3 regions of the Chengkuizengella sp. SCS-71B genome follow, and region 2 is predicted to be linked to each of the others. Evidence: a T-box and tRNA genes for the amino acid it is inferred to sense, from the RefSeq annotation. Region 2 holds a T-box; the other regions hold tRNA genes.
The links. A T-box is a leader RNA that pairs with one kind of tRNA and senses whether it is charged. The one in region 2 lies ahead of ileS (isoleucine--tRNA ligase), so its partner is inferred to be a tRNA-Ile.
Positions count from the first base shown of each region.

Region 1: it has a tRNA-Ile gene. The T-box ahead of ileS (isoleucine--tRNA ligase) is inferred to sense a tRNA for this amino acid. The anticodon was not compared.
Region 3: it has a tRNA-Ile gene. The T-box ahead of ileS (isoleucine--tRNA ligase) is inferred to sense a tRNA for this amino acid. The anticodon was not compared.

Region 1 is NZ_JAZHSH010000001.1:56,641-58,906, reverse strand. Features, by position in the region: rRNA gene VQL36_RS00320 (16S ribosomal RNA) at 1-615, shown strand, start outside; rRNA gene rrf (5S ribosomal RNA) at 677-793, shown strand; tRNA gene VQL36_RS00310 (tRNA-Ile) at 799-875, shown strand; tRNA gene VQL36_RS00305 (tRNA-Ala) at 984-1,059, shown strand; rRNA gene VQL36_RS00300 (23S ribosomal RNA) at 1,267-2,266, shown strand, end outside.
Region 2 is NZ_JAZHSH010000001.1:2,283,851-2,286,116, forward strand. Features, by position in the region: gene VQL36_RS11135 (nitroreductase family protein) at 1-445, opposite strand, end outside; T-box leader at 604-847, shown strand; gene ileS (isoleucine--tRNA ligase) at 902-2,266, shown strand, end outside.
Region 3 is NZ_JAZHSH010000001.1:4,043,303-4,045,568, reverse strand. Features, by position in the region: rRNA gene VQL36_RS19735 (16S ribosomal RNA) at 1-854, shown strand, start outside; rRNA gene rrf (5S ribosomal RNA) at 916-1,032, shown strand; tRNA gene VQL36_RS19725 (tRNA-Ile) at 1,038-1,114, shown strand; tRNA gene VQL36_RS19720 (tRNA-Ala) at 1,223-1,298, shown strand; rRNA gene VQL36_RS19715 (23S ribosomal RNA) at 1,506-2,266, shown strand, end outside.

The DNA of each region.
Region 1 (2,266 bases), 2.2 Mb from region 2:
CGCACAAGCAGTGGAGTATGTGGTTTAATTCGAAGCAACGCGAAGAACCTTACCAGGTCTTGACATCCCTTTGAACGCTGTAGAGATATGGCTTTCCTTCGGGACAGAGGAGACAGGTGGTGCATGGTTGTCGTCAGCTCGTGTCGTGAGATGTTGGGTTAAGTCCCGCAACGAGCGCAACCCTTAATCTTAGTTGCCAGCAAGTGAAGTTGGGCACTCTAAGGTGACTGCCGGTGACAAACCGGAGGAAGGTGGGGATGACGTCAAATCATCATGCCCCTTATGACCTGGGCTACACACGTACTACAATGGTCGGTACAAAGGGCAGCGAAGCCGCGAGGTGGAGCCAATCCCAACAAAGCCGATCTCAGTTCGGATTGCAGGCTGCAACTCGCCTGCATGAAGTCGGAATTGCTAGTAATCGCGGATCAGCATGCCGCGGTGAATACGTTCCCGGGTCTTGTACACACCGCCCGTCACACCACGAGAGTTTACAACACCCGAAGTCGGTGAGGTAACCCCTTGGGGAGCCAGCCGCCGAAGGTGGGGTAGATGATTGGGGTGAAGTCGTAACAAGGTAGCCGTATCGGAAGGTGCGGCTGGATCACCTCCTTTCTATGGAGAATACAGTTCACTCGTTTTCAGTTTTGAGAGTGCAAGGCACTCTATACATTCGTTTGGTGATGATGGCGGAGGGGTACCACGCGTTCCCATACCGAACACGACCGTTAAGCCCTCCAGCGCCGATGGTACTTGGACCGCAAGGTCCTGGGAGAGTAGGACGTTGCCAAGCGGTACGGGCCCTTAGCTCAGCTGGTTAGAGCGCACCCCTGATAAGGGTGAGGTCGGTGGTTCGAGTCCACTAGGGCCCACCACAAACGTACCGAATAAATAAAACGAATAAAATACCACATCATACTATCCCTTAAACATATGGGACGTGCTCCTCGCAGCACACCATTACCTTTTTGGGTTTAAATTATGGGGCCATAGCTCAGCTGGGAGAGCGCCTGCTTTGCACGCAGGAGGTCAGCGGTTCGATCCCGCTTGGCTCCACCATAGAGGCAAAAACTTCAAGAAATGGTTTGAAAAAACGGTTGACTGAAGAAAAGCAGATGTGGTAAGATATTTTTTGTCGCAAAAAACACCACAAAGGTGGATCAAGCGACTGATGTTCCTTGAAAACTAGATAGCGAAAGCAAAGAAGCATTAATTAGCAAATGGAATTCTCAATTATGAGTGATCATATAAAACATCGAACTTAATGGTTAAGCTATTAAGAGCACACGGAGGATGCCTAGGCGCTAGGAGCCGAAGAAGGACGTGGCGAACAACGAAATGCCTCGGGGAGTCGTAAGCAGACCTCGATCCGGGGATGTCCGAATGGGGGAACCCACGTACTGTAATAGGTACGTACCCTAGACTGAATACATAGGTCTAGCGGAGGCAGACCAGGGGAACTGAAACATCTAAGTACCCTGAGGAAGAGAAAACAAAAGTGATTCCGTCAGTAGCGGCGAGCGAACGCGGATTAGCCCAAACCAACAGGCTTGCCTGTTGGGGTTGTGGGACACTCCACATGGAGTTACAAAGGAATGATTTAGGTGAAGCGTCTGGAAAGGCGAACCAAAGAGGGTAAAAGTCCTGTAACTAAAAAATCATTCTCTCCGGAGTGGATCCCGAGTAGTGCGGGGCACGTGAAACCCCGTATGAATCTGGCAGGACCATCTGCCAAGGCTAAATACTCCCTAGCGACCGATAGTGAAGCAGTACCGTGAGGGAAAGGTGAAAAGGACCCCGGGAGGGGAGTGAAATAGAACCTGAAACCGTGTGCTTACAAGAAGTCAGAGCCCGTTTAATGGGTGATGGCGTGCCTTTTGTAGAATGAACCGGCGAGTTACGTTAGCATGCAAGGTTAAAGTGAAGAGCTGGAGCCGCAGCGAAAGCGAGTCTGAATAGGGCGGTATGAGTATGTTGACGTAGACCCGAAACCGTGTGATCTACCCCTGTCCAGGGTGAAGGTGAGGTAACACTCACTGGAGGCCCGAACCCACTTATGTTGAAAAATGAGGGGATGAGGTGGGGGTAGCGGAGAAATTCCAATCGAACTCGGAAATAGCTGGTTCTCCCCGAAATAGCTTTAGGGCTAGCCTTGGGGGTGAGTCGTGGAGGTAGAGCACTGATTGGGTGCGGGGCCCGTCAAGGGTTACCAAGCTCAGTCAAACTCCGAATGCCATAGACTTTAAACCCCAGGAGTCAGACGGTG
Region 2 (2,266 bases):
ATAGATTTCCATAATGAGAATTAATTTGATTCACATAGAAATCTTTAGTCTCTTCTGGAATTGCTCCTACTTTCACTAAGTTACCATAAATCTCTTCAGCATTTTTATAAGCTTCTAAATCTCCTAACACAGCTATAACCGCAGATGAATCAACAACTTGTTGTTGGTTTGCTGCAATTGGTAGTAATTTTTCTTGTAATTCTTGATTGTGAATCACTAAGAATCTCCATGGCTGTAAATTGCTAGATGATGGGGCTAGGATAGCCGTTTCTAAAATTTCTCTAATTTCTCTTTCATCTATTTTAAACTCTGAATCATAAAAACGAACAGAACTTCTTTCTTTTGCAATAGTAAAGAAATTTTGGTCCGTTAATTTTTTTGGTGCTTCTGCATTCTTTTTGCTTTCTTGAACTTTATTTAAGTATTCTTCATTATTTTGTGCCATTTTTATTTCTCCTTTAATTATGAATTATCATTAACTGTAATATTTTCTTTTACAGTATATAACGTTAAATGTAATGATGTCAACTACAGATTGTGGAAAAGTAACTTGATTGACATAGAGGCAGCGTATAAGTTATAATTATTTCCAATTTAAAGCACACAAATTTGATGACGAGAACAAGTATTTTATGATTTTGTTCCCCAGAGAGCTGGTATATGCTGAAAGCCAGTGTTCAGATCATAATTGAAAATCCTCTCCGAGAAGTCAAGCTGAAATGGATTAAGCTTGAACGGGTGTCTACCGTTAAAAGGAACGCGTATGATTGTACGTTGCTAAGTGCTATTGATGAACGACTTTATTCAATAGAATTAGGGTGGTATCGCGGTTAAACCCGTCCCTTGTTATAGGGATGGGTTTTTGTGTGCTTTTTAAATAAATTTTTAGGAGCGATATCTAATGAAACGAGAAAATATTAAAGAAACGGTTCAACAACGAGAAGAACGTGTCAGAAAACATTGGTCTAAAGAAAATACTTTTAAAAAATCTATAGATAATAGAGAAGGGAAACCCTCCTTTGTATTTTATGAAGGACCTCCTACTGCAAATGGATTACCGCATGTTGGTCATGCATTAGGTAGAACAATTAAGGACGTTGTTGCAAGATATAAAACGATGACTGGACATCAGGTCATGAGAAAAGCAGGGTGGGATACTCATGGATTGCCTGTTGAATTAGGAGTTGAAAAAGAGCTAGGCATCTCAGGTAAAAATGAAATCGAAAATTATGGTGTTGAAGCTTTTATAGAGAAATGCAAAGAAAGTGTTTTTAAATATGAAAAGCATTGGCGAGATTTTACTGAACAACTAGGGTATTGGGTAGACATGGATAATCCATATGTAACATTAGAAAATGAATACATTGAAAGTATATGGTATATCCTTGGTACGGTTCATGAAAAAGGCTTGCTTAATAAAGGACATCGAGTATCCCCTTATTGTCCTAGTTGTCAAACGTCCCTTAGTTCTCATGAGGTAGCACAAGGATATAAGATGATAAAGGATTTAACTGCAACAGTAAAATTCAAGATTCAAAATCGTGACAATGAGTACTTTCTTGGATGGACTACTACACCTTGGACTTTGCCAGCTAACGTGGCACTTGCAGTACATCCAGCAATGAGGTATGTTCGAGCGAAAGTAGATAATGAGGTATTTATAGTAGCAGAATCATTAGCAGATTCAGTTTTAAAGAAGAATTATGAAATCCTATCTGTACATTTGGGATCAGAATTAAAAGGATTTTCCTATATACCTCCGTTTGATTTCGTAAAGGTAGAAGTTGGACATAAGGTGGTAGAAGCGGATTATGTAACTGAGGATAGTGGTACAGGTATCGTTCATATTGCGCCTGCATACGGAGAAGATGATTATAAGGTTGTTCAAGATCATCATTTTTCTTTTGTAAACGTTGTGAATGAAAAAGGGCAGTATACTGATGAAGTTCCTAATTTTGAAGGACGTTTTGTAAAAGACTGTGATGTAGATATTGTTCGTTACCTTGCAGAAAAAGGTTTATTATTCAGTAAAGAAAAATATGAACATAACTACCCTCATTGTTGGCGTTGTGATTCACCTCTTTTGTATTATGCAAACGAAAGCTGGTTTATCAAAACAACAGCATTGAAGGAACAATTTATCCAAAATAATGAGAAAGTGACTTGGCATCCTGAGCACATTAAATATGGTAGGTTTGGAAAATTTCTAGAACAAATGGTAGATTGGAATATCAGTCGTAAAAGATATTGGGGAACACCTTTAAAT
Region 3 (2,266 bases), 1.8 Mb from region 2:
AAATGCGTAGAGATGTGGAGGAACACCAGTGGCGAAGGCGACTCTCTGGTCTGTAACTGACGCTGAGGCGCGAAAGCGTGGGGAGCGAACAGGATTAGATACCCTGGTAGTCCACGCCGTAAACGATGAATGCTAGGTGTTAGGGGTTTCGATACCCTTGGTGCCGAAGTTAACACATTAAGCATTCCGCCTGGGGAGTACGGTCGCAAGACTGAAACTCAAAGGAATTGACGGGGACCCGCACAAGCAGTGGAGTATGTGGTTTAATTCGAAGCAACGCGAAGAACCTTACCAGGTCTTGACATCCCTTTGAACGCTGTAGAGATATGGCTTTCCTTCGGGACAAAGGAGACAGGTGGTGCATGGTTGTCGTCAGCTCGTGTCGTGAGATGTTGGGTTAAGTCCCGCAACGAGCGCAACCCTTAATCTTAGTTGCCAGCAAGTGAAGTTGGGCACTCTAAGGTGACTGCCGGTGACAAACCGGAGGAAGGTGGGGATGACGTCAAATCATCATGCCCCTTATGACCTGGGCTACACACGTACTACAATGGTCGGTACAAAGGGCAGCGAAGCCGCGAGGTGGAGCCAATCCCAACAAAGCCGATCTCAGTTCGGATTGCAGGCTGCAACTCGCCTGCATGAAGTCGGAATTGCTAGTAATCGCGGATCAGCATGCCGCGGTGAATACGTTCCCGGGTCTTGTACACACCGCCCGTCACACCACGAGAGTTTACAACACCCGAAGTCGGTGAGGTAACCCCTTGGGGAGCCAGCCGCCGAAGGTGGGGTAGATGATTGGGGTGAAGTCGTAACAAGGTAGCCGTATCGGAAGGTGCGGCTGGATCACCTCCTTTCTATGGAGAATACAGTTCACTCGTTTTCAGTTTTGAGAGTGCAAGGCACTCTATACATTCGTTTGGTGATGATGGCGGAGGGGTACCACGCGTTCCCATACCGAACACGACCGTTAAGCCCTCCAGCGCCGATGGTACTTGGACCGCAAGGTCCTGGGAGAGTAGGACGTTGCCAAGCGGTACGGGCCCTTAGCTCAGCTGGTTAGAGCGCACCCCTGATAAGGGTGAGGTCGGTGGTTCGAGTCCACTAGGGCCCACCACAAACGTACCGAATAAATAAAACGAATAAAATACCACATCATACTATCCCTTAAACATATGGGACGTGCTCCTCGCAGCACACCATTACCTTTTTGGGTTTAAATTATGGGGCCATAGCTCAGCTGGGAGAGCGCCTGCTTTGCACGCAGGAGGTCAGCGGTTCGATCCCGCTTGGCTCCACCATAGAGGCAAAAACTTCAAGAAATGGTTTGAAAAAACGGTTGACTGAAGAAAAGCAGATGTGGTAAGATATTTTTTGTCGCAAAAAACACCACAAAGGTGGATCAAGCGACTGATGTTCCTTGAAAACTAGATAGCGAAAGCAAAGAAGCATTAATTAGCAAATGGAATTCTCAATTATGAGTGATCATATAAAACATCGAACTTAATGGTTAAGCTATTAAGAGCACACGGAGGATGCCTAGGCGCTAGGAGCCGAAGAAGGACGTGGCGAACAACGAAATGCCTCGGGGAGTCGTAAGCAGACCTCGATCCGGGGATGTCCGAATGGGGGAACCCACGTACTGTAATAGGTACGTACCCTAGACTGAATACATAGGTCTAGCGGAGGCAGACCAGGGGAACTGAAACATCTAAGTACCCTGAGGAAGAGAAAACAAAAGTGATTCCGTCAGTAGCGGCGAGCGAACGCGGATTAGCCCAAACCAACAGGCTTGCCTGTTGGGGTTGTGGGACACTCCACATGGAGTTACAAAGGAATGATTTAGGTGAAGCGTCTGGAAAGGCGAACCAAAGAGGGTAAAAGTCCTGTAACTAAAAAATCATTCTCTCCGGAGTGGATCCCGAGTAGTGCGGGGCACGTGAAACCCCGTATGAATCTGGCAGGACCATCTGCCAAGGCTAAATACTCCCTAGCGACCGATAGTGAAGCAGTACCGTGAGGGAAAGGTGAAAAGGACCCCGGGAGGGGAGTGAAATAGAACCTGAAACCGTGTGCTTACAAGAAGTCAGAGCCCGTTTAATGGGTGATGGCGTGCCTTTTGTAGAATGAACCGGCGAGTTACGTTAGCATGCAAGGTTAAAGTGAAGAGCTGGAGCCGCAGCGAAAGCGAGTCTGAATAGGGCGGTATGAGTATGTTGACGTAGACCCGAAACCGTGTGATCTACCCCTGTCCAGGGTGAAGGTGAGG